One region of the Micromonospora sp. NPDC051196 genome, then DNA from elsewhere that is predicted to be linked to it. Evidence: riboswitches for the same ligand, from Rfam matches in the RefSeq annotation. Region 1 holds a riboswitch; each other region holds the start of a gene.
The links. Region 1 has a riboswitch for cyclic di-AMP ahead of AB0M35_RS07155 (NlpC/P60 family protein). Riboswitches for the same ligand answer to the same signal wherever they lie in the genome.
Positions count from the first base shown of each region.

Region 1 (7,678 bases):
CGTCGGTCACCATCCCGGTCGTGGTGCACGTGATCCGGCGGGACACCACCCGGGCCGGCGGGAACATCCCCGACTCGATGATCCAGTCGCAGATCAACGTGCTCAACCAGGCGTTCAGCGGTGCGTCGGGCGGAGCGGCGACCGCCTTCGCCTTCCAGTTGCAGAGCATCAACCGGGTCACCAACACCTCGTGGTACCCGATCCGGCAGGGCACCACCGCCGAGCGGCAGATGAAGACCCAGTTGCGGGTCGGCGGCAAGAACACGCTGAACATCTACCTTGGTGCGCTGAGCAACAACCTGCTCGGCTGGGCCACCTTCCCGCAGCGCACGCTGAACAGCATGGACGGCGTCGTGGTGCTGAGCGAGTCGCTGCCCGGCGGCACGGCCACCAACTACAACCAGGGCGACACCGGCACCCACGAGGTCGGTCACTGGCTGAACCTGTACCACACCTTCCAGGGCGGCTGCTCCGGCTCGGGTGACCAGGTTTCGGACACCCCGGCGGAGGCTTCGCCGGCGAGCGGCTGCCCGACCGGTCGGGACACCTGCTCCGCCCCGGGTCTCGACCCGATCACCAACTTCATGGACTACTCGTACGACTCCTGCATGTACCAGTTCACTCCGGGCCAGGCCAGCCGCATGATCAGCGCCTGGAACACCTACCGAGCCGCCTGACGCGAGCCCTTCGGCACGTACCGCTCCGGTGCCGGTCCCGTTCGACGGGGCCGGCACCGGCTGGCGTCAGGCCGCGCAGCGGGCGCGCCGGGCGGAGTGGGCGGTCAACGACGTGGGGCGCTGCGTCTGCGGGGTGGTGGCCGCCGGATCGAGCCAGACCTGGACGGCCGACTCCCCACCGTGCTCGCCCGGCACGTCGGAGTTGGCGTGCCCGCGGCGGCTGAGCATCGCCACCTCGATCGTGAACTCGAACAACCGCCAGTCGACGTGCGGCGCGGCGCGGGCGGCAAGCGCCAGGCGTGCCACGGTGGCGTCGTCGGTGACCGGCCAGGCCCGACCGGCGACGTAGGCCTCGTCGTCGCGCTCCTCGGGCGGGAAGGAGTGCAGTGCGTAGCGCCCGTCGCGTTCCAGGTCGCGCCGCTTCGGTGAGTCGATCAAGAAGCAGTAGAGACCGTCGTCGGTGATCACCGGGGAGACCGGGTGCACCCGGGGCCCGCCGTCGGCGCGGACCGTGGCCAGGTAGCCGAAGCCCGGGCCGTACTGCTGCATGAGAAGGCGGATCGCGTCGGCGAGTCGAGGCTCGTCAGCGGCGAAATCGGACCAGGAAGCCATGCCGACATCTTATCGAACATACGTTCTAGCCAGGTAGCGCGACACGCAGGTCAGCCATATCGGTATGGTGTGGCGATGCTGCTCTCCGACCGCGACCTGGTCTCCGAGATCAAGGCGGGCACCCTCGCGCTGGAGCCCTTCGAGCCCACGCTGGTGCAGCCGTCCAGCATCGACGTACGCCTGGACAAGTTGTTCCGGGTCTTCAACAACCACCTCTACACGCACATCGACCCGTCGACCCGGCAGGACGACCTGACCTCCCCGGTGGAGGTGCCCGACGGCGAGCCCTTCGTGCTGCACCCGGGTGAGTTCGTGCTCGCCTCCACACTGGAGGTCATCTCCCTCGGCGACCAGCTGGCCGGTCGACTCGAAGGCAAGTCGAGCCTGGGTCGACTCGGCCTGCTCACCCACTCCACCGCCGGCTTCATCGACCCCGGCTTCTCCGGGCACGTCACGCTGGAGCTGTCCAACGTGGCGAATCTGCCGATCACCCTCTGGCCCGGCATGAAGATCGGTCAGCTCTGCATCTTCCGGCTCTCCTCGCCCGCCGAGCACCCGTACGGATCGGCCGTCTACGGCTCCCGCTACCAGGGCCAGCGCGGCCCGACGCCGAGCCGGGCCTGGCAGAACTGGCGCACCTGGCCGACTCGCTGACCGCAGCTCAGCCAGGATCACACCTCAGCCAGGCCGGCCGAAGCTGTGGATGGGGCTGCTGTCCATCTGTTTCAACTTCACCGGCTGGCCTGCGCGAGAGGCGTGCACCACCCAGCCGCCGCCCACGTACATGCCCACGTGGTGCAGATCGCGGTAGTAGAAGACCAGGTCACCCGGGCGCAGGTCGCTCCGGCCCACCGACACGGTCACCTGACGCTGCCGGACGGCGTTGTGCGGCAATGCCACCCCGGCCCGCGCCCATGCGGCCAGCATCAGACCCGAGCAGTCGTACGCGTTCGGCCCCTCGGCCCCCCACGAGTACGGTTTGCCGATCTGGGCGCAGGCGAACTTCACCGCTACTCCAGCGGGCCCGCCCGGATAGCTCGCCGGACAGGGCGCTGGGCGTAGCGGGCCGCCGCCTCCGTTGCCGTACGCCCGCAGGCGCAGCCGCTGCAACCGGTCGATTTCGGCGTCGATCTGCCGCCGCTTCCCCGCAAGATCGGTCTCCGTGCGGGTCAACACGCCGATGGTGCGGTCCAGCCCGGCCTTGGCGGCGGTGAGTTCGTCGCGCAGTTCGCTCGCCTGTCGTACGTCCTGTTGCTGGTAGTGGGCGTAGCGGTCGAGCAGTCCGATCTGCTCCACGACTTCGCCCGGCGACCGGCTGCCCAACAGGGCGTTGACGGCGCCGACCGTGCCGCCCTTGTACGCCCGCGCCGCCAGCGCACCCACCCGGGTCATCGCGACGTCGACCTGCTGCTGAAGTGGCACGATCCGGGCGGCCAGGGCGTCGGCCTCCCGACGCTTGCCGGCGAGGTCCTGCCGGGTGGCGTTGTGTCGTTCGATCAGTGGTTCGAGCCGGTTCCAGTCCGCGTCGATCTGGCGCTCGATGGCGTCGACCGACGGCTCGGCGTGAGCCGCCGTCGCGCCGCCGGTCACCATGACGGCGGTCGCGGACAGGGCGGCGAGTGCGGTGGTGCAGCGGTACCAGCGGGATCGCGGCGCAGCCGTCATCGGGCCGGGCGTCGCCGGCCGTGGTGACGGTAGCCGCGGGGCATGGTGTGCCACCGGGCTCCGTACTCCTTCTTCCCAGACCGCCTACCGGGTTAGCTGACGGGTTCGGGCGGGAAGGGGGCGCCCTACCGCGGTGATCGCGGATTCACCCCGGGTACCTGGGTCCCCGGCTCGTGCAAGCGACTCGGCGGTGTCGGACCGTTACCGCCCCTGGTGGGCAGAGCTGCCATCGGGCCGACGATTGCCCAGCGTAGGGACGACCCCTGTCGATACGCAACACATCCACGCCATCACTCTCGGTGCTCAATTCCGACAACGAACACGGCCCCCGGTCGCTTGACCGGGGGCCGTGGTGATGTTCCTGTGCGAGGGCTCAGCCGGGTCGGCGGAAGCCGGCGATCGGCATGGTGGTGATCGGGGAGACGTTGACCGGCTTGCCCGCTCTGGGTGCGTGGACCATCTGGTTGTTGCCCAGATAGAGGCCGACGTGACTCAGGTCACTGCGGAAGAAGACCAGATCGCCGGGGCGGGCGTCGGAGCGGGAGATCGCCTTGCCCTCGTTCCACTGCGCCCCGGTGAAGTGCGTCAGGTAGATGCCGGCGGCCTTGTACGCGTACTGGGTCAGCCCGGAGCAGTCGAACGAGTTCGGGCCGGTGGCCCCCCAGACGTACGGCTTGCCGACCTGGGCGCAGGCGACCCTGATGGCCGTCCGGGCCGCCTCGCTGACCACCCCGTTGATGGTCGGGCAGTTGGTGGTCTTCACCGTGGTCACCGGCAGCGACCGCTCAAGTTCCTTGATCTTGGCGTCGATCTGCTTCTTCTTCGCCGCCAGCTGCTTTTCCTTGGTTTCCTGGTCGGCGATCAGCGCGTCGAGCTTGGCCTTCTGGTCGTCGTACTTCTTGCGGACCTTCATCACGCTCTCGAGCTGCTGGCGCTCGTACGACGCCAACCGCTCCAGGAAGGCCATCTGCTCGCCGAGCGTGTCCGGCTTCGCGTTCAGCAGCACCGCGCCGAGTTCCTGCGACGGCCCGTTGACGTAGTACCGGGAGGCGAGGTCGGCGACCCGGTTCATCGCCAGCTCGGCCTCCAGGGCCAGCGGCTGGATCTTCTTCTGCAGATCGCCCGACTTCTTCCGGTTGACCTTCAGCTGCGAACGCACCTTGTTGTACTGCTCGATCGTGGGCTCAAGCTGCTGCCACTGCTTGTCGATCTGGCGCTCGATCTCCTCCACCGAAGGCTCGGCGTACGCGGGGGCGGAGAGCAGGCCAGCGCCGACCGCGGCGGCGGCCACCAGGACGACCAGACGGTGAGCGGCTCTCCGCAGGCCACCTGGACGGCTGGACCGTCCGGGCAGATGACGATGGAGGGGCATGGTTGCCACCGGCAGCGACTCCTTTGCAACCGACCACCGGGCGTCCCGCGAGCGGTTGGGTGCGGGACAGACGACCTACGGCGGTCGGTGCCTCACATTAGGGAAGGAGCGGTGCGGAATCAAGGCGACCAACGGTCGATTCACGTTTGCGCGACCGGTCGCACACAAAGGGTGTCGATCATTTCGTTATAGTCACGCACGTCAATTTGAATACGATGGTGCGGCGGGCCACGCCGGCCCGCCGTCCTCGTACCGTAAAGCCTGGTCAGCTGCTGGTGACCGGCTCGCTCTCCGCGGCGCCACGGCCCTGCTCGGGCCGGACCGACCGCAGTAGGACGCTCGCCACATCGACCACTTCGACCTGCTCGCCGGCGCCCTTGCCGTTCACCCCGTCGGTGAGCATCGTCGAGCAGAACGGACAGCCGACCGCGATGGTCCGGGCCCCGGTGGACATGGCCTCCTCGACCCGGTCCACGTTGATCCGCTTGCCGATCCGCTCTTCCATCCACATCCGGGCACCACCGGCACCGCAGCAGAAGGACCGCTCACTGTTACGCGGCATCTCGGTGATCTCGCCGTCGCCCAAGGCACTTCCAAGCACCTCACGTGGCGGAGTGAAGACCCGGTTGTGTCGCCCGAGGTAACACGGGTCGTGGTAGGTGACTCCACCGTCGACCGGCTGCACCGGGGTGAGCTTGCCCGTGGCGACCAGGTGCGCCAGCAACTGGGTGTGGTGTACCACCTCGAACTCGCCGCCGAGCTGGCCGTACTCGTTGCCGAGGGTGTTGAAGCAGTGCGGGCAGGTTGCGACGATCTTGCGCTTGGCCTTCTCCCGGCCCTCGAACGCCTCGTTGAGGGTCTCGACGTTCTGCTGGGCGAGCATCTGGAAGACGAACTCGTTGCCGATGCGGCGGGCCGGGTCACCCGAACAGGTCTCGCCCTCGCCGAGGATGGCGAAGGAGACGCCGGCCTCGTTCAGCAGCGTGGCGACCGCCCGGGTGGTCTTCTTGGCCCGGTCCTCGAACGCACCGGCGCAGCCCACCCAGAACAGGTACTCGAAGTCCTCCACCTCGCCGACCCGGGGAACCTCGAAGTCGAGGCCCTTGGTCCAGTCCTCGCGGGTGTTCTGCGGGGCACCCCAGGGGTTGCCCTTGTTCTCCAGGTTGCGCAGCATCACGCCGGCCTCGGACGGGAAGCTGGACTCGATGAGCACCTGGTAACGCCGCATGTCGACGATGTGGTCGACGTGCTCGATGTCCACCGGGCACTGCTCGACGCAGGCGCCGCAGGTGGTGCACGACCAGAGCACGTCCGGGTCGATCACCCCGCCCGCCTCGGCGTCACCGATCAGCGGCTTCTCCGCCTCGGCGAGCGCCAGCACGTCGACGTGGGCCAACTGCGCGGCGGTGGCCTTCTCCTCGCCGGTGAGGTCCTTGCCGCCGCCGGCCAGCAGGTAGGGCGCCTTGGCGTACGCGTGATCCCGCAGGCTGAGCACGAGCAGCTTCGGCGACAACGGCTTGCCGGTGTTCCACGCCGGGCACTGCGACTGGCACCGGCCGCACTCGGTGCAGGTGCTGAAGTCCAGCAGGCCCTTCCAGGTGAACTGCTCGACCTGAGCCACCCCGAACTGGTCCTTCTCGGGGTCGGCCTCCTCGAAGTCCAGGGGCTTGCCGTCGCTCATCATCGGCCGCAGCGGGCCGAGGCCGGAGCCGGCCGCCCCCGGCTTGCGCTTGAAGAAGATGTTCGGGAAGGCCAGGAAGCGGTGCCAGGCCACGCCCATCGTCACGTTCAGCGAGATCACGATGAGCCAGGTCATCGAGATGGCGATCTTGATGAGGGCGGCGACGCTGACCCCGGACTCCCAGTCCGGCAGCGCCGAGCCGACCGCGTGGCTCAGCGGGGTGGCCCAGGTCGGGTACTCGAAGTGGTCGGTGGCCACCTTGAAGCCCCGGATCAGGAAACCCATGATCAGTACGGCGAGGACGACGGCCTCGACGAAGTAGCCCTGCCACATCGTCGACCCGGTGAAGCGCGAGCGGCGACCGGCCCGGGTGGGCCGGTTGGCGAGCCGGATCGCGATCAGCACCACGATGCCGACCACGCCCAGGATGCCGATCCACTCGGTGACCAGGCCGTAGAGTGCCCAGCCGCCGATCAGCGGCAGCCCACCGGTCGGGGACACCACCTCGAAGTACGCCTCGAGCACCAGCAGCGACAGCACGATGAAACCGACCATCACGAACCAGTGCGCCGCGCCGACCACACTCCAGCGCAGCATCCGGGTATGCCCGGCGGTCTCCGCGAGCATGGTCCTGGTGCGGCTGGCCTTGTCGCCGAACCGGGACGGGTCGGGCTGACCCAGCCGGATCACGGCCGTCATCTGCATGACCGCGCGCACCGCAAGCCACACCGCAACGGCGGTGATGGCGGCCGCGAGGATCGTGGTGACGATCTGGACGCTGCCCATCGAGTTGGCCTCCCGGTCTGCTGCCTGGCGAGCGGCTCGGCGACCGGAGTCGGGTCAGAGATGCGTACGGGACCTCACCCGCTGCCGCGCCTCGAACCGGACCGGTCGATGACCTTCCCGCTCGGTCATGCAGTGCAGCCTACGCGCAAGGTTACTCGGCAGTAACGTGAGTCTTCTCGCACCTGGGCCACGCCGCCCTGCGCACACCTTAGGAGGCAGCCGCAGCGACCGCTCACCGGGCCCTCGGCGAGTGACCCGGGAAACTGCCGGATGGCCTGCGGATCAGCGCCAGCGGGAAAGCAGGATCAGAGAGCCGACCATCGCGCCGAAACCCACCGCCAGGTTCCAGTACCCCAGTTCCATGACCGGGTACTCCTGCTCGGAGAGGTAGTAGACCACCAGCCAGCCGATGCCGAACACGATCAGCGAAACGGCGGTGACCGGCAGCCAGAGAGGGCTGGGCTTGCGCGTCGCCGCTGTTGCCGCCGGGCGGACGTCCGTGGGCGGGGTGTACACCTTCTTCTTGCGGACCTGAGACTTGGGCACGACGCTCTCCAGAGGGGTTACGACCTCGTCCGGCCTGACAACCGGGCGCGAGGGCGACGGTCCATGGCCAATAATGTTCGAGAGCTAGCGTAGTCCGGAAGCCCCGCTCAATCCACGAATGGGGCCAGACCATTGCCGGGCAGCCCGGCAACGGTTGGCGGGACGAGGCCCGCCAGGACCGCACGGGTGTGGTCGTCGGAGCCGGAGACAGGGGGAAAACGGTCGTGGAGTACACGTCCGGCGCGGCCTCGTGGCAGAAGGTGCTGCGACGCCTCGTCGCCGGTCTGCTGCGGCGCGGGCGGCAGCGGCGTCCTGGCTGGTCGATCGGCGTACCGCTGA
Region 1 is NZ_JBFBAY010000002.1:285,772-293,449, forward strand. It holds gene AB0M35_RS07140 (zinc metalloprotease) at 1-677, shown strand, start outside; gene AB0M35_RS07145 (pyridoxamine 5'-phosphate oxidase family protein) at 744-1,289, opposite strand; gene dcd (dCTP deaminase) at 1,365-1,943, shown strand; gene AB0M35_RS07155 (NlpC/P60 family protein) at 1,968-2,954, opposite strand; cyclic di-AMP (ydaO/yuaA leader) riboswitch at 3,021-3,154, opposite strand; gene AB0M35_RS07160 (NlpC/P60 family protein) at 3,328-4,326, opposite strand; gene AB0M35_RS07165 ((Fe-S)-binding protein) at 4,592-6,793, opposite strand; gene AB0M35_RS07170 (cell division protein CrgA) at 7,076-7,339, opposite strand; gene AB0M35_RS07175 (DUF881 domain-containing protein) at 7,564-7,678, shown strand, end outside.

Region 2 (7,678 bases), on a different contig from region 1:
TGTCGGTGCTCGCCCTCGCCGCCACGGTCTGGGAACGCCGGGTCCGCCCCGGAGCGGACGGCGTCGCGGAAACCACGCTGATCGCGGCCGGGGTGCTGGTCGGTTACGCCCGGCAGCTCGACGCCGGCTTCGACCCGGCCCTGACCGGCACCGCGCTGATCCTGCTGGGGCTGATGGTGCTCACCGGCCCGCTGCGCGAGGCCGGAAACCTGGAGCTTCTCGCCGCCAACCTGCCGGTACGCAGCTGGGTGCCGCGGGTCACGTCCCGCCTCGGTGACGCCGTGGCGGGCCTGCTCGCGGTGTTGGCGCTGGCCGCCCTCGCGGCGCTGCCCGCCACGGTCGCCCTGGCGGCGAGCCTGCTGGTGGGTGGTGTCGTCGGCGCGGTCGCCGTCAAACTGGTCCAGCGGCGGTTGCGGCCCGGATCCGGCGGTTCGCCGGTGACCCGGGTACTGCGTCGGCACCAGCCGGAGTTCATGCTGTACTTCTCCGCCCCACCCGGATCCGAGTACCAGGTCACCATGTGGCTGCCGTACCTGGAGCGGATCGGCCGGCCGTTCGTGGTGATGCTGCGGGAGCCGGACGCCCTGCCCGTCATCGCGGCCAAGACCACCGCCCCCGTGCTCTACTGCCCCACCCTGCGCAGCATGGACGAGGTGCTGGTGCCGAGCCTGCGCGTGGCGTTCTACGTCAACCACGGCGCCAAGAACAGCCACTGCCTCCGGTTCACCCAGCTCACCCACGTGCAGTTGCACCACGGCGACAGCGACAAGGCATCCAGCGCCAACCCGGTGTCGGCGATCTTCGACCGGATCTTCGTCGCCGGCGAGGCGGCCATCGACCGGTACGCCCGGGCCGGGGTGGACATCCCGGCCGAGAAGTTCGTGGTGGTCGGCCGCCCTCAGGTCGAGGCGATCGAGGTACGCACCGGCCCGGCCCGCCGCCTGCCGAACCCGACGGTGCTCTACACCCCCACCTGGACCGGGCACCACGCCGACGCCGACTACTGTTCCCTGCCGATGGCCGAGGCGCTGCTGTCCCGGCTGCTCGACCGGGGTGCCACGGTGATCGTGCGGCCCCACCCGTACACCGCCCACAATCCGACGTCGGCCCGCCAGTTGGGGCGGCTGCACGACCTGCTCGCTGCCGACCGGGCGCGTACCGGCCGCCAGCACCTGTTCGGTGCCGCCGCGAGCGGGCTGACCCTGGCCGAGTCGGTGAACCGCGCGGACGCCCTGATCTCCGACGTGTCCGGGGTGGTGTCCGACTGGCTGCACTCGGGCAAGCCGTACGCGGTCACCGACACCGGCGTCGACGGTGACCGGTTCCTCGAACGGTTCCCACTGGCCGCCTCCGGCTACGTGCTGCGCCGGGACCTGGCCGACCTGGACGACGTGCTGACCCGGTTGCTCGACACCGACCCGCTGGCCGAGGCCCGCTGGGCGACCCGACGCCGATACCTGGGCGACTTCCCGGCCGAGGCGTACGCCGAGGCGTTCCTGACGGCCGCCCGACGCGAGCTGGATCCCTCCTGGGCCGCCCCGGCCCCCCGGGCCGCCAGCGCCGCGCCGTTGTCCCGCGCCATCTGAGCGACACCGCCGCCCGACACTCCCCCGGCGGCGGTCGGCTCATGGACACAGTGGACTCTGCCCGACAGTCGCTCGCGGCGCTGTGCTCCAATGAGGGTCATGATTCTCCAGCGCGTCGTCGCCGTCGTTCTGCTGCTGTACTGCTTCGTGGGGATGGTCCTCTCGCGTGTCTACCCGTTCATGGACGACTGGTCCGAATTGGCGGAGACGGCGATCGCGATCAGCAGCGGAGTGGCGGGAGTGCTCGGGGTGTGGCTGTGGTTACGCAAGTCCCCCGACCATGCCTCCCCCGAGCAGGCCGGCGACGGCGAACGCCCCTGACCGCGACCGGTCAGCGTACGGCGTCGAGGAGGGCCAGCACGGCTGCCGGATTCTCGACGTGGGCGTTGTGGCCGAGCCCGGGCAGTGTCACCACTGGGACCCCGTACTCCTTGAGCTGCGCGTCGGAGACCATCGGGTCGTGCTCGCCACGGGCCAGCAGGACCGGCGCGTCGATCGTGGCCAGCAGGGCGGTCAGGTCGGGCTCGCCGACGCCGAAGGCGGCCTGGTCCATCGCCAGCCGCCACCGGCGGTCCACCTGCCGCAGCCCGGCCGCCACGGCGGGATGGTCGGGGGTGAGCAGATCGGCCAGGCCGGCGACACGCAGGTACCGTCGCGCCGCCTCGTCACGGCTGTCGAACCAGGTGACCGGGCGGGCCGCGAGATCACCGGCGCGGGCCAGTTCCGCCGGGGACCAGACCGCCTTGATGCCGAGCCCGACCACCGCTTCGACCGTGACCGCCCGACTCGCGGCGGCCAACGCCAGGCCGACCACTCCGCCGAGCGAGTGGCCCAGCACGGTCACCCGCTCGCCGGGGTTCAGGCTCGGGGCGACCTGATCGGCGAACGCGGCGAACGAGTACTCCGACAGTGGGGGCGCTGCGCCGTGACCGGCCAGATCGGGGGCCAACCAGCACCCCGGCCACCGCTCGCGCAGCAGTGAGGCCCAGGGCAGCCACACGTCGCCGGTGGCACCCATTCCGTGCAGCAACAACAGCACCGGCGGGCCGGCCCGCTCACCCGACTCCGTGATCATGTCGGGCAGTCTGCCACCGCCGGCACCGGCTCGGCGAGAGCCGCGACCGGGACACGACACCGGGCGCCGGTCCCGACGGGGCCGGCGCCCGGTGTCGTGCGGCAGGAATCAGGAGGAGTAGCCGCGGGTGGCAGCCCAGTTGGCCAGATCGATGGTGCTCATCCAGTACGAGTAGTACGACGCGTCGGCCGAGTCGGCGATCTTCACCATCCGGCCCTCGTCCTCGTAGCCGACCACGGCGACGTAGTGGCCGCCGGGGAAGGAGTGCCAGCCTCCGGCGGTGTCCGTGGCGCTGCCGGCGACGTTCACCACGACACCGCGCCCGGCGGAGACCGCCGCCACGACGTCGGACTGAAGCTGGTCCATCTGGGCCGGGGTCGCCGAGCCGCCCGGAATCATCGTGGTCCGGTACGGGCTGCCCTTGACCACGGCGTTGAGGACGCGGGTGGTGTCCTGAGCCGAGTTGGTGCCGGCGTAGGTGGTGCCGAGCTGGGCGGCCAGGGTGTCCTGGTCGCGGTCGATGCCCGCGGCGCTGAGCGCGTTGCGTACCGCTGCCGGGCCGCAGTAGTAGCCGTTGATCTGGGCCTGGTAGTCGTACTTCAGCACCTTCTCGGCAGGCGGCTTCGGCGCGGCCTTCTCGACGGCCAAGTCCGGATCCGTCGCAGCGGCCTCCGGCGACGGCGAGGCGGCGGCGCGACTCGGCGGCGCACTGCTCGGGGCGGCACTGCTCGGGGCCGCACTGCTCGGGGCCGCACTGCTCGACGCGGCACCGCTCGGCTCGGTGGCGACCCGGGCCAGGCTGCGGGAGGCCACGGAGTTGTCACGCAACTCGGCCACGGCGGTCGTGTTGTGCGCGTCGACCGGAGCGTCGTCGGTCCCGGCGACCAGGGCGCCGGTGCCGGTGGCCAGGACGAGCGCCGCCGCCGAGGCGGCGACGATCTGGTAGGGGCGTTCGGTGGCCAGCCGACGAAGCTGACGCTTGAGGGTGTGCTTCAAGGGATCCTCCACGGGCTGAGGGGTGCACGGCGCACCGGCTCCGACGGTCCGGTCGGCACACGCAGGCCGACGACCGTCCGAGTACGCGGACGTGCCGTTTCAGGAGATGCGCCCGGAATCGGGCGGCTGCGGTGGGCCTGGGTCAGCGCGCGAACAACGAAGCGGCGAGCGCAGGCACCACGGTGCCGTGGAGGCTGGGGAATATCAGGGGGATCGAATTGTGCTGCACGAGGATGGGAACTCCTTCCGACACCGCCGACCGGGTTAGCTGACGGATTCGGGCGGGAAGATCGCCCTACCGCGGGCCGAGGCTCGCGGATTCACCCCAGTGGTGCAGTGGGTCCCCGGTTCGTGAGATCACGATTGAGCGGGTCGGCGCGGCGTCGCCACTTGCGATCGGTTACCGCACCGGACGGGCCGACACTACTGGGCGGTACGGCTCCTGCCAACCCCACCTTGACCTGCCTAAACATGATCCAGCGCAGTTATTTTCGGATATCAGCGAACTGTCGTCGCTCAATGGGACTCCGGGCCAGGAGAGCACCGTCGGGCGACAACCGGACCTCTCGCCGACAATGCCCAGGACATTGCGGCCAACATTCGACATCTGCGGTCCGGTGACCGATTCCCGCTCCGCTGTGACCGGGGTCACGAAATTGTCGACACACGCTACTCGGCAGATGCCGACCGACAACTGTTCTCAGCCCACCCTGGCCGGCCGCCAGCGCAGGACGGCGGCCGGCCGCCCGACGACGACCCGACGCGACGCCGGCAGGAGGTTCGGCCGCATCCGCTGCGCCGCAGCGTACGCCTCGGTGGACAGCGCACGGGCCGCGTCGACGGCCAGTTCGGCCGCCCGCCAGGCGTCGCGCTCCTGCTGCCGAGCCGTCTGGTAGGCCGCCTGCCGGCCGTCGCGTACCACCCGGGCCAGGAAGATCTCCTGCTCGGCGGGGTGGCGTCGGGGATCCCAACCGGCCCGGTGGGCCAGCGCGTCGGCGAGTTGCCGGGCCGACAGATCGCCGCGCCAGTACGCCGTCATCGCGGCGCGATGCAGCCAGCGTTCCCGGGCCGCGTACTCGGCGGGGGTTCGGGGCGTGTCGGGGCTGGGCAACCCGGTGGCGGCGGCGAGCCGTCGCGCGGCGGACTCCGCCTCGTCGTACGCGACCCAGGCACGGTCGAGCTCCACCTGGGCACGCTGCCACGCGGCGCGGCGGCGACCGGCGTTCTGCGCGGCGCCCGCCGCAGCCACGGCCACCTCGCCGGCATAGCGACGCAGGTCCGCCGCAGCGGCATCGCCGTCCAGGGTCTCCGGGGCACGGTCGGTCGACGGCACCGGCTCGGGCCGGGCGACCAGCGCGGTGAGCACGCCCAGCGCGAGCACCAGCAACACCGACCAGATGGCTGCGGCCCGGGGTACTTCAAGCAGGAACTGGTAGAGAACGGTCTTCTCCATGTCGGTACCTCAAAGGAAGACGATGCGGCGGCATTGGGTGTCACCGATCTCGGACCGCCGCCTGGGCGCGTCCGGATCGGCCGATGGTGAAGCGCAGGGTCCCATCCGCGTTGGGATCCCGATCGCAGCGGCCCGTCGCTGGCTTCCGGCCGGTTGGCGTGGCGGGAAGGCGGACCGGGACGGCCCGCGCGGGGCCGTCCGGATCACCCCGGCGGTACGGGCGGGGAGTCAGTGGCCGGGCGGGGCACGGGCGGAACACGGGCCCGGGGTCAGCGCCGCAGGAAGCTGACCGTGCGCGCCTGTGATGCCCGGCTCGGCAACCTGGTGTGGCCAGGTCGGCGACACCGGCGCCGTCGCGGGCCCACCCCCGGGGCGATCGTCGCGCCCGCTGTCGAGCGGGTCGACCGTCTGCTGGATCGCGGGGTGCCCGTCGCAGGCCGGTGGCGTCATCGCGCCGGCTGGCGACTGAGCGGCGTCGGCCACGGTGAATTGCCAGGCAGGGCCAGCCGCCCGGTCGAGAGCGTGCGCGGGCATCGCCCAGGTGCCGAGGGTGAACGCGGCAGCGACCGCGAACCCGGTCAGCAGCCGTGCCGCCCAGCGCGCCAGCCACCACAGAGGACGGGTGGAGACGACCGGGAGCACGTTGTCACGCTACCGTCGGGGCCCGCAGGCCGCACCGCCGGCCGGCGTGTCGCAACGAAGAACTTGATTCGGGTTGATACCCGGGTGCCTGGTCAGCGGGCTCAGAGGTCACCGTCCAGGTCGGACCCGAGACGGCGCCCCGACATCGGGTACGGGCTCGACATCGGGTACGGGCTGCACGGCGGGTACGGGCTCGGCGGCACTCGGCGGGGTCGACCGGCGAGGGGTCAGGCGACGCATCATCGGCTGTTCGACGAACCGGTGCACCAGTGCGGCGATCCCCAGCGTGAGCACCAGGAAGCCGATCACCGCAGCCGGGCCCCACCAGCCGGGCAGGCCGGTCCCCCAGTCTCCGGTGACCCGGAGGATGGTCATGATCACGAACACGTGCACCAGGTAGAAGGCGAACGAGACCTCGCCGAGCCAGACCATCGGGCGCGACCGCAGCGGCGAACGACGCCCCCGCACGTCGGCGTCCGCCGCCGCGGCGATGACCACCACGTACGCCACCGACAGCAGCGCCGCCCAGAACTCGGCCCGAATCCACTGCGCGGCGACCACCCAGGTCACCACGAAGATGAGGCTTGCCAGGGGCAGGCCGGGCCCCCGCCAGCGCCCGCGCAGCATGAGCTCGGCGGCGGCCACACCCATCCAGAACTCCAACGAGCGGACCAGGGGAAACACCTGCGTGAACCACCACCGGCTCTGCTCCGGCACCAGCGTCTGCGCGGGCCACAGCGCCAGGATCAGCAGCGGTACGGCGATCACCACGGCCCACAGCATCCAAGGTCGGGCCCGCCGCACCAGGGGCAGGGCCAGCGGCAGGCACAGGTAGAAGAAGAGTTCGCAGGACAGCGACCAGCTCACGTTGTTGACGCTGTAGAAGTACCCGGGACGGGGATCCCAGGCCTGGAGCAGGAACAGGTTCTCCAGCGCCGCGACGGGGTTGATCGGATCGGCGAACCAGACGGCGGCCACCATGGCCACCGCCCAGAGCAGTACGTGGTTCGGATAGATCTTGGCGAACCGGCGCCGCCAGAACCCTCGCCGGGAGTCGCCGGGTCGGGCCGACCAGACGAGCACGAAGCCGCTGAGGATGAAGAAGAACTGCACCCCGGACAGGCCCAGGGTGAAGATCTTGCCGACGACCGCCTGGTAGTCCGGCTCGGCGATGATCCGCATGGTGCCGGCGTGGAAGCCGAAGACCAGCAGCGCGGCTATCCACCGCAGACCGGTCAGCGACGGTAGTCGGCTCGCCTGGCCCCGGCCGGGCCCGATGCCCGCCGGTGCCGCCACTGGCGCGCTGGTCATGCCGGCATCTCCGGCGTCGGCGGCGTCGGCGGCGTCGGCGGCACGCGTGTCTCCTCCCAACGGGCCAAGCTACCCGGCCCGATCGGCTACCGGTGGCGACCCGACCGGTGCCGCCCGTCGGGCACCCTACCCGGTGGGCCGTCGACCCACCCGTCGGGACCGGACGGCACCGCGATCACCGCAGCCAGTGATGACCATCTCGCTGTTCAGTCGGTTCACCGCTGCCGGCCATGTCCGGTTTCCGCCTCGTCCATCCGAGCGGTCGAAGGTGTCGGCGTGGTCAATCAGCCGACGGAAGCGCCGCTGCTGAGCATCGTCGTGCCGGTCTACGACGTCGAGGCGTACCTGCGTCAGTGCCTCGACTCGATCCGTGACGACGTGCCCGCGGACGAGACAGCAACGGTGGAGCTGATCGTGGTGAACGACGCCTCGCCGGACGGCTGTGGGCAGCTGCTGCGGGAGTACGCCGCCGCCCACCCGGGTGTGCGGGTGCTGCACCTGGACACGAATGTCGGCCTCGGACCGGCGCGTAACGCGGGTCTGGACGTGGCCACCGGCGAGTACGTCTGGTTCGTCGACAGTGACGACTGGCTGCCGCCGGGCACCATCGCGGCC
Region 2 is NZ_JBFBAY010000005.1:94,413-102,090, reverse strand. It holds gene AB0M35_RS12775 (CDP-glycerol glycerophosphotransferase family protein) at 1-1,586, shown strand, start outside; gene AB0M35_RS12770 (hypothetical protein) at 1,686-1,907, shown strand; gene AB0M35_RS12765 (alpha/beta hydrolase) at 1,918-2,661, opposite strand; gene AB0M35_RS12760 (C39 family peptidase) at 2,770-3,669, opposite strand; cyclic di-AMP (ydaO/yuaA leader) riboswitch at 3,896-4,037, opposite strand; gene AB0M35_RS12755 (hypothetical protein) at 4,358-5,110, opposite strand; gene AB0M35_RS12750 (hypothetical protein) at 5,339-5,752, opposite strand; gene AB0M35_RS12745 (acyltransferase) at 5,861-7,123, opposite strand; gene AB0M35_RS12740 (glycosyltransferase) at 7,340-7,678, shown strand, end outside.
Region 2: it holds a riboswitch for cyclic di-AMP, as region 1 does, so the genes downstream of both, AB0M35_RS12760 (C39 family peptidase) here and AB0M35_RS07155 (NlpC/P60 family protein) in region 1, are expected to answer to the same signal.

Region 3 (7,678 bases), on a different contig from region 1:
GGCGGCCAGCGGCAGCGCCGCCACGTTGTACGCGAAAGCCCAGAACAGGTTGCCCTTGATGGTGCCCAGCGTGCGACGGGCCAGTCGGATGGCGTCCACTGCGGCCAGCAGGTCGTCCCGGACCAGGGTCAGGTCGGACGCCTCGATCGCCGCGTCCGTGCCGGTGCCCATGGCCAGTCCGAGATCGGCCTGGGCGAGCGCGGCGGCGTCGTTGACCCCGTCACCGACCATCGCCACCACCCGGCCCTCGGCCTGAAGCCGGGACACGACGTCGACCTTCTCCGCCGGCAGCACCTCCGCGATCACCTCGTCGATGCCCACCTCGGCCGCCACCGCCGCGGCAACGGTGGCGTTGTCGCCGGTGAGCAGCACCGGGGTCAGGCCGAGGGCGCGCAGTCGGCGTACCGCCTCCCGGCTGGTCGGCTTGACCTGGTCGGCCACCGCGAGCACGGCGCGGGCCCGGCCCGCCCAGCCGACCAGCACCGCCGTACGGCCGGCCGACTCCGCGTCGGTCGCCGCCCGCGCCAGGTCGTCCGGTACGACCAGACCACGCTCCTGCAACAGCCGGGGTCGGCCGAGCAGCAGCTCGCGTCCGTCCACGGTGCCGGTGACGCCCAGCCCGGCGACGTTCGCGAAGCCTGTGACCGGCGGCAACTCGCCGACCTCGGCGGCTCCGGCGACCACGGCCCGCGCCACCGGATGCTCCGAGCCGGCCTCCAGCGCGGCGGCCAGCCGAAGCACCTCGACACGCTGCTCGCCCGCGCCCGGAACCACCTCCAGCAGGGTCATCCGGCCGGTGGTGACGGTGCCGGTCTTGTCCAGCACCACGGTGTCCACCCGCTTGGTGGACTCCAGCATCTCCGGCCCCTTGATCAGTACGCCGAGTTGCGCACCGCGTCCCGTGCCGACCAGCAGCGCGGTCGGCGTGGCCAGACCGAGGGCGCACGGGCAGGCGATGATCAGCACCGCCACCGCGGCGGTGAACGCCGCGGTCGGTCCGGCACCGGAGCCGAGCCACCAGCCCAGCGTCCCGGCCGCCAGCAGCAGCACGATCGGCACGAAGATCCCGGAGATGCGGTCCGCGAGCCGCTGGGCGGCGGCCTTGCCGGACTGCGCCCGCTCGACCAACCGGGCCATCTGGGCCATCTGGGTGTCGCCGCCGACCCGGGTGGCGGTGACCACCAGCCGACCGCCGGCGTTGACGCAGCCGCCGACCACGGCGTCACCCACCCCGACCTCGACCGGCACCGACTCACCGGTGACCAGGCTGGCGTCGACCGCCGAGGAACCCTCGTCCACCTTTCCGTCGGTGGCGATCTTCTCGCCGGGCCGCACCACGAACCGGTCCCCCACCGCGAGCTGCTCGATCGGGATCCGGTTCTCCACCCCGTCGCGCAGCACCGACACGTCCTTGGCACCGAGTTCGAGCAGGGCCCGCAGGGCCGCCCCGGCGGTGCGCTTGGACCGGGCCTCGAAGTACCGGCCGGCGAGGATGAACGCGGTCACCCCGGCCGCCGCCTCCAGGTAGATGTTGCCGGCACCATCGGTACGGCCGATGTCGAAGCTGAACGGGTGGGTCATGCCGGGCACACCGGCGGTGCCGAGGAACAGCGCCCACACCGACCAGCCGAAGGCGGCCAGGGTGCCCACCGAGACCAGGGTGTCCATGGTCGCGGCGCCGTGTCGCAGGTTCACCAGGGCGGCCCGGTGGAACGGCAGCCCGCCGTAGACCACGACCGGGGCGGCCAGCACCAGCGACAGCCACTGCCAGTAGGTGAACTGCCAGGCCGGCACCATGGCCAACACGATCACCGGCACGGTCAGCGCCACCGAGACCCACAGCCGGGTACGCAGGCTCCGCAACTCGTCCACCGGCTCGCCGGTGCTTTCCGCCGGGGTGGGCGGCGCAGGCACGCTCGCCCGGTAGCCGGTCTTCTCCACCGTGGCGATCAGGTCGTCCGGGGTGACCGGCGCGTCGTAGGAGATGCTCGCCTTCTCGGTGGCGTAGTTGACGCTCGCCTGCACGCCGTCCAGCCGGTTCAGCTTCTTCTCGATGCGAGCGGCGCAGGCGGCGCAGGTCATCCCGCCGATCGACAGCTCGATCTGGTTCGTCGCGGTGGACAGCGGTCTGCTGGTGGTCATCGCTGGTCCCGTCAGTTGTGCTCGTGTCCGGGCGCGCCGTGCTCGTCGGCGGCGCCGTGCGGGATGGGAATGCTGCCCGGGTCACCGACGTGCACGGTGAACTCGGCGGTGCGTACCACCCCGCCGTGGCGGAAGTCGAGATAGAGCCGGTACGCCCCGGCCGAGGGGAACTCGGCGCCGAAGCTCACCTGCGGCCCCGGCGCGGTCCGCCCGTCGCCCGGTACGCCCTCGGGGTGCACGTGCAGGTAGGCGAGGTCCCCCTGGCGCAGCGCGACCAGGTGGCCGTACGCGCCCAGGTACGGTTCGAGATCGGTGACCGGTACGCCGTCCCGGCTGACGGTGAGCGTCAGCGTCGTGCTGCTACCCGGCTGTGGCGTGCCGTGGAGGTCGACGGTGTAGCCGTCGACCGTGGTGCTGCTCGCCGGGGCGGGCAGGGGCCGCTCGGTCAACTCGCCGGGCACGGTCAGGTCGACGCCGAGGGTCAACGGCTCGCCGCCGGTCGGGGTGAAGTCGGCGAACGCCCGCCACACCCCGGGCGAACTCAACGGCGAGGCGACCCGCCAGGTGCCGTCGGTGTCCAATTCCGGGTGCACGTGCTGGAAGCCGGCCAGATCACGCCGGGCGACGATCAGGTGCATCTGCTTGTCGTGGGTCACGTCGTACCTGGTCACCGGCGCGCCGTCGGGGCCGGTGATCCGGAAGGCGAACTCGCCCTCGGGGGCGGCGGCGACCGGCACCAGCGTGTAGCCACGGTCGGAGACGAGCAGCCCGCCGGGCAGGTGCCCGCCCGACTCCGGCGTGTCGTGCCCGGTCGTGTCATGCCCGGGTGCGGCGGTGCCGTGCGGGCCGCCGCCCGCGTCATGGCCGTCGGCGACGACCGGGGCGGCGGGGCCGGTCACCTGGCCGACCCCGTACGCCGCGCCGAACACCGCCGCAAGGCCGAGCGCGAAGCCGGTCAGCTTCGTCGCTGCGTTCATCGATTGCACCTCGGTTTCCGCCGCCGGTCGCCTCAGGCGCCGAGCAACTCGTATCCGGCCTCGTCGACGGCCGCGCGTACCGCGTTCTCGTCGAGCGGCTGCTCACTGGTGACGTTGACCTGACCGGCGGCCAGGTCGACCGCCACATCGGTGACACCGGGCAGCGCACCGACCTCGGCGCTGACCGCGCTGACGCAGTGCCCGCAGGTCATGCCCTTCACCTGGTACGTCGTGGTGACCATGAAGCTCTCCTTCTCCGTGGCCCGACCGAGGGGCGGCCGACGCCTCCGCATACCCATGGGGGGTATCACAACGACGACCGTACCATACCCCCTGGGGGTAGGCTATTCTCGTGCCCATGACCACTCCCGCGCCGATCCGTGGCTACACCGCCAGCAAGGACCAACTGCTCGCCCGGCTGCGCCGCGTCGAGGGCCAGGTGCGCGGCGTCGAGAAGATGGTCGACGACGATCGCTACTGCATCGACGTGCTCACCCAGATCTCCGCCATCCAGGCCGCACTCGACAAGGTCGCCCTCGGGCTGCTCGACGGGCACGCCCGGCACTGCATGCACACCGGTGCCGCCGAGGGCCGCGCCGACGAGATGGCCACCGAGATGATGGCCGCCGTCGGCCGCCTCATGAAGCGCGGCTGAGCCCGCTTTCCCGGCACACCCCGTCGCCCACGGCCGGGCCGCGAACCGCCGACACACCCGCGCGCCCTGCGATCCGATCCCGGGCTGGCTACCATTCGCACACGATGGCCTGCCGACATCCGCGCCTCCCGGCCCGCGCCCGCCGCCGGACGCGCACCTCCACCGCCGCCGCTTCCCGGCGCCCGGCGAGGGCCGGCCCGACACTCACCGTACGCAGCGGGTCCGCCACGTTCCGGCCGCCTCGGCCGCCCACCGCGACAGTCGTACGACCGGGCTGAACCGACTCGCCCGCCGACACGTACTCCGCCCTGGAATCGTTGGGAGACTATTGAATGGGCGCCGATCACAGCCGTGCCGCTCCGCCCACCCCGCCCGGGGTGCGGCGGATCCTCATCGTGACGGTGGTCCCCCTCTTCCTCGTCACGTTGGTCGCCGCCCTGGTGCTCTGGCCTCGCGACGCCCCTCGCCCGGAGGCCGGCGACGACCTGCCCCGATACCACGGCACGGTCACCCGGGTGGTCACCGAACCCTGCCCGCCCAACCCTGCGGTTCCCGAGGGCACCCCGACGACGGCCGGTGGACCGTGCGGCACCGTCACGGTACGGATACAGGACGGCCCGGACGCCGGCCAGGACGTCGACACGCCCATTCCGGCCGGGCCGGGCGCACCTTCGGTCAGCGTCGACGACGACGTCATCCTGGTCTCGCTGATCGATCCGGAGGATCCCTCGATCAGCACCTACAACATCGCCGAGCACCAGCGTGGCATGCCACTGATCTGGCTGGGGGTGCTCTTCGCCGCCGCCATCGTGGCCTTCGGGCGGCTGCGCGGGCTGGCTGCCCTGGCCGGCTTGGCGGCCAGTTTCGCCATCCTGCTCACCTTCGTGCTGCCGGGCATCAGCGCCGGCCAGCCGCCGTTGGTGGTCGCCATCGTCGGCGCCGCGTTGATCATGTTCGTGGTGCTGTACCTGACGCACGGGGTGTCCGCGCAGACCTCGGTCGCCGTACTCGGCACCCTCGGCGCCCTGGTGCTCACCGGGCTGCTCGGCCTGGCCGCGACCAACGCGACTCACCTGACGGGTTTCGGCAGCGAGGACGCCACCACCCTGTCGATGTTCCGGGCCGACGTCGACCTGCACGGTCTGCTGCTGGCCGGCATCATCATCGGATCACTGGGCGTCCTCGACGACGTCACGGTGACCCAGGCCGCGGCGGTCACCGAGTTGGCCCACGCCAACCCGAACCTGTCCCGCCGCGAGTTGTACCGCTCGGCGACCCGGGTGGGACGGGCACACATCGCCTCGGTGGTGAACACCATCGTCCTGGCGTACGCCGGCGCGTCGCTGCCCCTGCTGCTCCTGCTCACCGCCGACTCCCGCGCGCTGGGTCAGATCGTGACCAGCGAATTCCTCGCCCAGGAAATCGTCCGCAGCGTGGTGGCCACCCTCGGGCTGATCGCCGCCGTACCGCTGACCACCGCTCTGGCGACGATGGTGACCACCGCCGGACGGCAGCGCACCGGGGCGAGCGCCGCGCACGAAGCGACCGACGACGTGGCCGCCGCCCTCCCACGACCGGCTACGGACCGGTCGGAGGCGCTCCAGGCCCTCAGCACACCGCGCACCCGTAACACGCCCCCCGCCACCCGTTCGGAGTGGCCCGAACCGGACAGGAGCACCGACACCCCATGGTGACACTCCTCAACGTGAGCACATCGACCCCGACGGTCGATATGCGTGTCACTCGTCACTCAACGCGATTACGAAATGACACATCTCGCCGGGTTCGGCGCGTAGAGGCCCAGACGGACTGTCGGGTAACCTCACTGCCGGTCACCGCCGAAGGCGCGCACCGGCGCCTGCGGTGCCACCGCCCAATCGCCACCAGGCGAGCCGGGAACCCAGGTACGTGGGGTGAATCCGCGAAAGCGGTAGGGGCCACTTCCGTCCCGAACCCGTCAGCTAACCCGGTCGGCGGTCGATGGAAGGGAAGACAGTGACGGCACCCCTACGCCGCTGGTTGACACCCGTGGTGGCCGTGTTCGCCGCGTTCGCCGTCTTCGCCGGCCCCCTGCCGGCGACGGCTGCGCCCAACGCCCCGAAGCCAGCGGGCCATGACGACGATCCGCCGATGCTCAACGAGCTGATCGAGGCGACGAACCGGGACTACACCAAGGCCAAGTCGAAGCTGGAGAAGTCCAAGAAGAAGCAGCTCAAGCTCGCCGTCGAGGTCCGCCGGGCCGAGGCCGACCTGGACGCGCTCGCCCCACAGGTCGCCGAGATCGCCACCCAGTCGTACCGGACCGGTCGGGTGGGCGCGATCGCGATGCTGTTGCAGAGCAACGCCCCCGACTCGTTCATCCACCGCGCCTCCGCGCTGGACGAGTTGAACCTGGTCAACGGCAAGAAGCTGGGCGAGGTCAACGCGGTGAAGCGCCGCGCGGAGACGGCCAAGCTGGCCCTCGACGCCGAGGTACGCGAGCAGCAGAAGCTGACCAACGACATGGCCCGGAAGAAGAGCGACGCGGAGAAGTCGCTCCGGCTGGTCGGTGGCGTCGGTCTCACCGGCGGCCTGGTTTCTGCCACCTCCCCGGTCGCCCGGCCCGGCCCCAACCGGGCTTCCGACGGCGGCTGGAAGTCCGAGTCGTGCAACCAGGACGACCCGACCACGTCGGGCTGCATCACACCGCGCACCCTGCACATGTACAAGGAGGTCAAGCGGGCGGGCTTCAACCGGTTCGTCGGCTGCTACCGACCCGGTGACAAGTGGGAGCACCCCAAGGGCCGGGCGTGTGACTGGTCGTTGCAGAACAGCGGCTTCCGACCCTGGTACAACAACGACACTCGGATCTACGGCAACAACCTGGCCGCGTTCCTGGTCCGCAACGCCGACCGGTTGGGCATCTACTACGTGATCTGGAACCGGCAGATCTGGTTCCCGGCGACCGGCTGGAGTTCCTACAGCGGCCCGTCGAACCATACGGACCACGTACACGTCTCGATGCTCTAGACCGTCTCCGGTATCGCTTCGAGGGCCGTCCCGCCACTGGTGGGGCGGCCCTCGACCGTTGCGTCGGCTCGTGCCGTTCGCGGCCGGATGGTCGGAGTCAGGCGGCGGGCGTCAGGCGGCGGGCGCGACCGTGGCGACCAGGTCGGCCGGTTCCGCGGCCACCGCCCGCACCTCGCCGGCGGCCAGCCGGTACGACATGCCGACCACCGCGCAGCGCCCGGCGGAGACCTCGGCGGCCAGCGTCGTGGACGAGTTCAACATCGACGTCACGGTCTGCGCGATATGGATGTCGACGATCTGGTTCAACTCCGCCACCCCGGCGGCCTGTGCCCGGCGCAGGCTGGGCACCACGGCGTCCACCACCGCGCCCAGGTGCCCCGCGGGGGTGGCGCCGGTGGCCAGCGCCGCACGGGCCGCCTGCACGGCACCGCACGAGTCGTGCCCGAGCACCACGACCAACGGCGTACGCAGCACCGACACCGCGTACTCGACGCTGCCCAGCACCTCGGGGCCGACGGTGTGCCCGGCGGTACGGACCACGAAGAGGTCACCCAACCCGCGGTCAAAGATGATCTCGGCAGCCAGCCGGGAGTCGGAGCAGCCCACGATGACCGCGAACGGGTGCTGCTCGGCGGCGACGGCAGCGCGGCGCCCGGCGTTCTGATTGGGATGCCACAGCGTGTCGGTGACGAACCGTCGGTTGCCGGCCATCAGTTCGGCGAGCGCCCGCTGCGGGGCGCCCGGAAGATCCGCAGTGAGCAGTTCCCGCTCCGGCCCCGGCTGTGTTGCGATCGGTCCGGGTCGACTCATCCGGCGTCACCTCGCTTCTCATGCGATGCCTGGTCATCCCGGCCGACGCTGGTCACGGGCTGCCTCCAACCGTCACACGCAGTGC
Region 3 is NZ_JBFBAY010000014.1:34,496-42,173, forward strand. It holds gene AB0M35_RS23480 (heavy metal translocating P-type ATPase) at 1-2,142, opposite strand, end outside; gene AB0M35_RS23485 (hypothetical protein) at 2,154-3,119, opposite strand; gene AB0M35_RS23490 (cation transporter) at 3,152-3,361, opposite strand; gene AB0M35_RS23495 (metal-sensitive transcriptional regulator) at 3,478-3,774, shown strand; gene AB0M35_RS23500 (YibE/F family protein) at 4,107-5,468, shown strand; cyclic di-AMP (ydaO/yuaA leader) riboswitch at 5,635-5,766, shown strand; gene AB0M35_RS23505 (hypothetical protein) at 5,770-6,783, shown strand; gene AB0M35_RS23510 (carbonic anhydrase) at 6,895-7,593, opposite strand.
Region 3: it holds a riboswitch for cyclic di-AMP, as region 1 does, so the genes downstream of both, AB0M35_RS23505 (hypothetical protein) here and AB0M35_RS07155 (NlpC/P60 family protein) in region 1, are expected to answer to the same signal.

Region 4 (7,678 bases), on a different contig from region 1:
CCACCCACGACCATCACCTGCACCACCCGCTGACCGCCCACACCCGGTCAGCGCAGCGGGCCCCGTCCGACCGATCCGGTCGGACGGGGCCCGTCACGATGTGTTGCCCGCTTCACTCGGCACCGAATTGGGGGAAGCCTCCGGTCAGCGGTCGGTCTCGGCGGGGGAGTCGGAGCGTTCGACGTCGACGAACTCGATGTCGTCGACGGATCGGTCGTGGCTGCCGGCGGCGCGGGCGGCGGTGCCGGCGGCCCAGCCGATCGCGGCACCGACCAGTGCCGCGCTGATCAGCAAGGTCCACGGCAGGGCGGGGCGTCGACCGGCCAGGGCGTCGAAAGCCCGGGTGGCCCGACGGCGGGCCTCGTCGGCAGCCGATCCCATCAGGTCCCCGGCGTCGTCGGCCAGCCCCACCGAGCTGTGCCGGGCGGAGCGTGCGGTGTCGCGGATGTTGTCGCCCGCGGTGTGCACCGCCGACACGAGGTGGTGCCACGCGTCGTCCGCGATCCGCTCCGGCTTGCTGCGACGTTCCAGCAGGTTGGTTCCGAACATGTGGTTCCCTCCTCGACGGTGCCGAGGTCAGTATCCCGAATGAGACCTCCTCGGCGGCTTGCCCGGCGTGCGGCGGGGTGCGCCAACGAGGCTGTGCCCCGCCGCACGCCGTCGCAAACCATGACGAAGGGTCGCCGGGCGTCCGCCGTGTCGTGCCGGCGTTCGACGGTCAGCGGGACGACACCACGGCGACGGCGGACCGGGCGAAGTCGTCGTCGTCATCGTCGTCGTCATCGCCCCCGCCGCCGAAACCGCAGGCCAGCACGAGGGCGAGCAGAGCGCTGACGCCGGCCAGGGTGGCGAGTCTGCGAAGCATGTCGTCGTCCTCTCGTCGAAACGGTCAGTCGTGATGCTAGGCACATTCATCCACTCGTCGCAGCCCGGCTACCAGCGGGGCGGGTCCGCGCGACGGCGCCTCACCGTCCCGGATATCGAAAGTGTTGGCGTCGGCCCGCTACTCTGGTTCGGCGGCGTGGGCTGGCGCGCGACGCGGACTGGCGGCCAGCGCGTCGAGTGATAGGTCATGAAAAGTCCGGATAAGGGCGACTTGGGGTGGCCCTGTCCGCGAATTGCTCATCCCGAGGGGTGGCGACCGAGGCCGTTGGAGGAATACTCTCGGTCGCGGCCCGCGTACTGATGAGGCGCCCGTCGTACGGGCGAGTGGAGGTGCTCGCGTGAGCCTGTCGATCCTGCAGACGGTTCGGCCTGGTGGTGTCATCGAGATCGCCCCGCGGGGGGAGATCGACGTCGACACCGCGTACGAGGTGAAAGAAGCCATTGCCGAGGTGCTGGCCAAGGGGCGGCCGGCCCGGATCGAGCTCAACATGCGGCTGGTCACCTTCATCGACTCGGTGGGCATCAGCGCGATGGTCGCCGGCTTCCAGACCGCCGAGGTCAGTGGCGTGAAACTGGTCGTCACCGAGCCGAGCCGGTTCGTGCACCGGCAGCTCTGGGTGACCGGCCTACTCGGCCTGTTCGGTGCTCCCGAGCCGTACTACGCCGGTGCGGCCGTAACACCTGAGGTCCTTCCGGGGGCCTGACCCCTCAGCTGGCGTCAAGGCCGGACAGATCAATATCGGTCGCCTCGGTGACGGCCCGAATCGCCGTCACCGAGGCGTAACCCTCGGCGAGCAGGGCCAGGTCGGTACCGGGCTGCACCGCCTGGCCAGGCTCCTCCAGCGAGGTGCGGACGAAGCCGTGGCCGGACTCGGCGACCGTCATCTGCACCTGACCGAAGGTGGCCAGGGTGCCTCGGCGTACCCCGCGGAGCAGCTCGAACGGCAGGTCCGGCGCGTTGACGTTGAGCACGCTCGCCACCGGCCCGGTAGGCAACCTGGGCAGCAGGTCCAGTGCGACCCGGGCGGCGGTCGCCCAGTGCCGGTCGGCGTCGCGTACCCGGGCGGCTGCGGCCACCGCCGCGCCGCCGCTGGCCGCGGTCGCCTCACCGGCCGACAGGACGTCCAGCGACACGGCCATCGCCGGGCAGCCGTTCGCGGCGGCGGTGAACGCCGCGCCCACGGTGCCCGAGTGCAGCACCGCACGGCCGGCGTTGGCACCCCGATTGATTCCGGACAGCAGCACCTGCGGTGGGGGCCCGAACGCGCCGTGCACGGCGATGAGTGCGATGAAGCCGGGAGACCCGCCGACCGCGAACGCGGGCGTCCCGTCCAGTTCCGGCAGCGGGTGCTCGTGGACCACTACCCGACCGTCCTGCTCTATCGCGCTCATCGCGGCGCTGGTGCCGCTGGCCTCCTCCAACGGTGCGGCCACCACCACGTCCATACCCCGTTCGACGGCGGCCCGGGCCAGCGCGTGGATGCCGGGGGCACCGATCCCGTCGTCGTTGGTGATCACTACCCGCAGTGTCATCGGCCGCCCGCCCGGTGGGCCAGTTCGTCGGGGGTCGTGCGGTACTGCGGCCGGTTGCTCGCCGGCTCCAACTGCACCCGGTCGACCAGACCGGTGATCGAGTCGAGCCGTCCGGTGCCCAGCCCGTGACGGGTGACGTTCAGCGCGCCGGCCGCCGCGCCGGTGCGGATCGCCGTGCGCACGTCGCCGCCCTGGGCCACCACGGCGGCCACCCCGGCGGTCATCGAGTCGCCCGCTCCGCGCGGGTCGGCCGCTTCCAGCCGGGGCATCCGTACCTCGAACACCTCGCCGTCGACCAGGGCCAGCGCCGGTTTCTCGGCCCGGCTGACCACCACGTTCTCCGCGCCGGCGGTGTGCAGGTCGTAGATGGCGCGGGTGAGCTGCTCCTCCTCGTCGCCGGCGGCCCGACCGTCCGCGATCAGCTCCTCGTGGCTGACCTTGAGGAAGAACACGCCGCTGTCCAGGACGGCCGTCAGGTGTTCGCCGCTGAGGTCGACCACCACCTGGCTGCCGTTGGCGCGCAGGTCGGCGGCGAAGCGGCGGTACAGGTCGGCGGGCACCAGTGACGGGTCGTTCGGGCCGCTCAGCACGCACACCGCCGCGCGCAGCCCTTCGCTGAGCGAGAGGTTGTACAACTCGTCCAGCTCGTGCCGGCTCAGCGGCTGACCGGGCACGTCGACGACCTCCCGCCGGGTGCCTTCCCGGCGGTCGTGCACGTACCCGCCGCTGCCGCCGGAGTCGCGGGCCACGATCTTGAGGTCCACTCCCTCGCTGACCAGCAGCGGCTCCAGGACCTGCCCGACCTCGCCACCGAGCGCGGTGCAGAGCACCACGTCGACGCCGAGCGACAGCACCATCCGGGCCTGCCAGACGCCCTGCCCGCCCGGGTGCAGGTGCAACTCCGGTGCGTCGCTGGGCTGGTCGACGGTGACGGTCAGCAACGGCGTGGGCGCGAAGACCATGACGTGCCCGCTCACCGGAGCCACCCGCAGGTGCCGGATCGGGTGAGCCGTTCGATGCCCTGGCTCATGCTTGTTCCTCCCCCTCGTGGCGAAATGTCCGCTTCCGTCTATGACGGTAACCAAGGTGGCGGATTCGCGCGCGTCGACGGGTGAGCGAACTGACTTCCTTCGGCGCCGGGGGCACGAGCAACGACGCCGGGCGGGCCACCCGAAGGTGCCCACCCGGCGTCGTCGATGAGCGGTCAGTACACCGACAGATGGACGTGGTTGGTGTGGTCGCTGGACGGATCGCCGCGACCGCCGCTGTAGGACTTCCAGCCGCTGCTGGGCAGCCAGATCTGCTTGTACCAGATCACGTAGAGCACGGCGAGCCGGTCGGCGTTGTTGACGAAGTACGCCGCCAGGTTGTTGCCGTACGTCCGGTCACCGCCCGTGGCGACCCCACCGAAGCCGTTCTTCTGTGCCGCGAAGTCGCAGGCGCGGCCCTTGGGGTGTTCGCCGGAGCCGCCCGAGCGGTAGCAGGAGACGTACCTGGTGAAGCCGGCCGCCTTGGCCTGCTTGAGCGCGTGCAGCGTACGCGGGGTGATGCAGCCGTTGGCCGGGGTCGGGTCGTTGACGCTGCACGACTCGGCCGGCCACGAGCCGTCCGAGTTGCGGGGCGCGGGCTTGGCCGTCGGGCTGGAACCGCCGCTACGGGTCGGGGCGCGGTTGGCGCGTTCGGCAGCCTGGGCCCGCTCGTTGGCCACGGTCACCGCCCGCTCGGCCTGCTCCTTGCGCTTGGCCATCACCGCCACCTGCTTGCGCTGCTCCTGGACCTCCACGTCCAGGGCCTGCTTGGTCCTGCGGACCTCGTCACGGGTGGCCCGCAGCTCACCGAGGGCGCGCTCCTCGTTGGCGGCCACCGCGTCCAGCGCCGCCGCCCGGTCCATGAAGCCGGCCGGTGAGCTGCTGTTGAGCAGCGCCGACGCGGCGCCGAGCCGCCCGGTGCGGTACGCCTGCGCGGCGATCTCGGCGACCTTGGTGCCGCGCTCGGCGAGCTGGCTTTCGGTGGCGGTGAGCTGTCCGGCCAGTTGCTTCTGCCGGGTGACCGAACGGTCCAGCGCGACCTTGGCGTCGAGGTAACCCTTGCTGGCCGCTTCCAACTGGGCGCGCAGCGCCGGGGTACCGCCCTCGTCGCCGACATCGCTGGGAGCTGCCGTACGTAACCCGTGCGCCGCGGCCGGGCCGGGAACGAGCGCGACACCCACTGCGAGGGCGAGCGCCGCGCAGATCAGGGCCGCCGTTCGGGCGGCCGGTCTCACGGTTGCCACTGCTGGCATGCACATGTCCTTCCGTCAGCCGCCGACCGGGTTAGCTGACGGGTTCGGGACGGAAGATCCCTACCGCGCGTGCGCGGATGCACCCCAGGAACATGGTTCCCCGGCTCGCCCTGACGGGCGATTAGGCGGCGGCCGCCGCCGGCACCGGAGAGTGCCGCCTGGCGGAGGCCGGGTCCGAGCCTACCGGGGCTGCTGTGACCTGTGCAGCCGGTGTGACTCCTGGTGTTCGCCTGGTGACCAGTGAATCAGACATAAGCTATCAATTCCGGCCTTTGGTCGAGCTCTGGTCTCATCACCACTCGACCGCACCGCAGACCCCCGGTTCGATCTGCAAGGTGGCGTGCTCGATGTGGAACTCCTCCCGCAGGGCCGCGCGGGCCGCTGCCAGCACCCCGCCCACATCGGCGCCGGGTGTCATGGTCAGGTGGGCCGAGGCGACGTCCATGCCGGAGGTGAGCGTCCACACGTGCAGGTCGTGGACGCCGGCAACGCCGGGCACCGAGGCCAGGCGGTCGTGCACGGCGGTCACCTGAAGGTGTTCCGGGGCCGCCTGCACCAGGATGCGCAGCGCCGCCCGGCCCAGACGCCAGGTCCGAGGCAGGATGAACAGGCCGATCGCGACCGCCACCAGCGGATCCGCCCACCACCAGTCGGTCAGCGCGATCAGCGTCGCCGCCCCGATCACGCCCAGTGAGCCGAGCAGGTCGCCCAGCACCTCCAGGTACGCCCCGCGCAGGTTGATGCTCTCCTGGGCGCCGGGACGCAACAGCGCGAACGCGACGACGTTGGCGAGCAGGCCGAGCACCGCCACGACCAGCACCGGGCCGGCCAGCACCTCGGGTGGATCGCCGAATCGCCGGACCGCCTCGACCAGCACGTACACCGCGACACCGGAGAGCAGGACGGCGTTGGCCAGCGCGGCCAGCACCTCCAGGCGGTAGAGCCCGAAGGTGCGCTGTGGGTCGCTGCGGGCCCGGCGGGTCGCCGCGACGGCCGCGAGGGCCATCCCGATGCCCAGCACGTCGGTGAACATGTGCCCGGCGTCGGAGAGCAGAGCCAACGAGCCGGTGCGGAGCGCTGTCACCGCCTCGACCACCATCAGGACGCTGAGCAGTACGAACGCCGCCTGGAGTCGGCCGAAATGGCGGTGTGCGGCGTGTGACACCGCAGCCTGATGGTCATGACCCGCGCCCACGCAGTCACCATCCGCCGTCCGGCCGGTCGGAGTCAGAACTATGCCAACATCGCTATGTTTTCGTGGGCGGCTCGTCGGCCACGTCGACCGTGGTCAGCCGTTGCGTGGCCCGGGACAACGCGACGTAGAGCGTACGCACGCCGGAGTCGGGCACGGCGCGGATCTCACTCGGCGCGACAAGCACCACCCCGTCGTACTCCATGCCCTTGGCCTCCAGGCTGGTCACCACCTGAAGACGTTCGCCACCGAGGCCGCCGAGCCAGCCCGACACCTCGTCCCGTCGGGGCACCGGAGTGATCACCCCGACGGTGCCCTCGACCTCGCCGAGCAGGGTGTTCGCGGCCGACACCACGCTCGCTGCCAGTTCGGCGGCCGGCACCACCAGCCGAATCGGGTCGACTCCGGTGGAGCGGACGGCTGTGGGCAGCGGAAGGTCCGGGTACACCCGGCGGATCTCGTCGGCCGCCACCGCGAAGATCTCCGCCGAGTTGCGGTAGTTGGTGGTGAGGGCGAACCGGTGCCGCGTGCGCCGACCCAGGGCCTGGTCCCGGGCACGGGTCAGCTCCTGCGGATCTCCCGTCCAGGCGGTCTGCGCCGGGTCACCCACCACCGTCCAGGAGGCCAGCCGGCCCCGCCGGCCGATCATCCGCCATTGCATCGGCGAGACGTCCTGCGACTCGTCGACCACCACATGGGCGTAGTCCCGGTAGTCCTCCGGGCGTTCGCGGGCGGCCTGCCGGGCGGCCCGCTGCCGATCGGCGAAGGTGCTCAACTCCCGCACCCCGCCGGCCAGCTGGAACGGGTCCCGCTTGGGCCGGGCCGGGCGCATCGGCTTGCCGAGCAGGGTGTCCAGTTCGTCGAGCAGTGCGGCGTCGGCGACGGACGGGCCGTCGGTGGCCAGCCCCCGGTACGACTGGCTCAGCAGTCGGATCTCCGCGCCGGACAGAATGCCGGCGGCGTACCGGCGCAGTCGCTCGTGATCGGCCAGCCAGCCGAGTACGTGCCGGGGATGCAGCCGGGGCCACCAGGCCTTGAGGAAGTCCCGGAAGTCGGTACGGTCGATCAGTTCGTCCTCGAAGGCGCGCTGCTCGGGCAGCCCCGAGATGCCCAGTCGGCGGGCCTGCGCCCAGAGCGCGGCGAGTACGCCGTCGAAGCCGGCCCGGCGTACCTCGTTGCGTCGGGCGCCCCGGGGCAGCGCGCGGTTCCAGACGGCGTCCAACTCGGCCCGGTCCAAGCGGAGCAGCTGTCCCCGGTACAGCAGACGCAACTCGCTCGGGGCGCCCGGCGCGGTGTCCCGGGCGGCGCGTTCCAGGACCCGACGCATCCGCAGCGATCCCTTGATCGTGGCCACCCGGGGCGGGTCGGTCCGGGTGGCGGACAGGCCGGGGAAGAGGCTGCCCAGCGAGCGCAGGGTGGCGGTGTCCTCGCCCAGCGACGGCAGCACCGAGGCGATGTAGGAGACGAAGACCGAGGAGGGGCCGACGACCAGGATGCCGCCCCCGGCGTACCGGCTGCGTTCGGCGTAGAGCAGATACGCGGCACGGTGCAACGCCACCGCCGTCTTGCCGGTGCCCGGACCACCGGAGACGAGCGTGACCCCGGAACTGGGGGAGCGGATCGCCTCGTCCTGTTCACGCTGGATGGTGGCGACGATGTCGCGCATGCCCCGGCCGGTGGTACGGGACAGGGTGGCCAGCAGTGCGCCGTCGCCCACCACCGGCATCTCCGGCGGCGCGGCGTCCGGGTCGAGCAGGTCGTCCTCGATCCGGGTGACCCGCTCGCCG
Region 4 is NZ_JBFBAY010000011.1:22,339-30,016, forward strand. It holds gene AB0M35_RS20825 (cellulose binding domain-containing protein) at 1-33, shown strand, start outside; gene AB0M35_RS20830 (hypothetical protein) at 145-549, opposite strand; gene AB0M35_RS20835 (hypothetical protein) at 719-865, opposite strand; gene AB0M35_RS20840 (STAS domain-containing protein) at 1,224-1,589, shown strand; gene AB0M35_RS20845 (5'/3'-nucleotidase SurE) at 1,594-2,418, opposite strand; gene AB0M35_RS20850 (PfkB family carbohydrate kinase) at 2,415-3,395, opposite strand; gene AB0M35_RS20855 (hypothetical protein) at 3,623-4,699, opposite strand; cyclic di-AMP (ydaO/yuaA leader) riboswitch at 4,704-4,837, opposite strand; gene AB0M35_RS20860 (cation diffusion facilitator family transporter) at 4,992-5,894, opposite strand; gene AB0M35_RS20865 (UvrD-helicase domain-containing protein) at 5,947-7,678, opposite strand, start outside.
Region 4: it holds a riboswitch for cyclic di-AMP, as region 1 does, so the genes downstream of both, AB0M35_RS20855 (hypothetical protein) here and AB0M35_RS07155 (NlpC/P60 family protein) in region 1, are expected to answer to the same signal.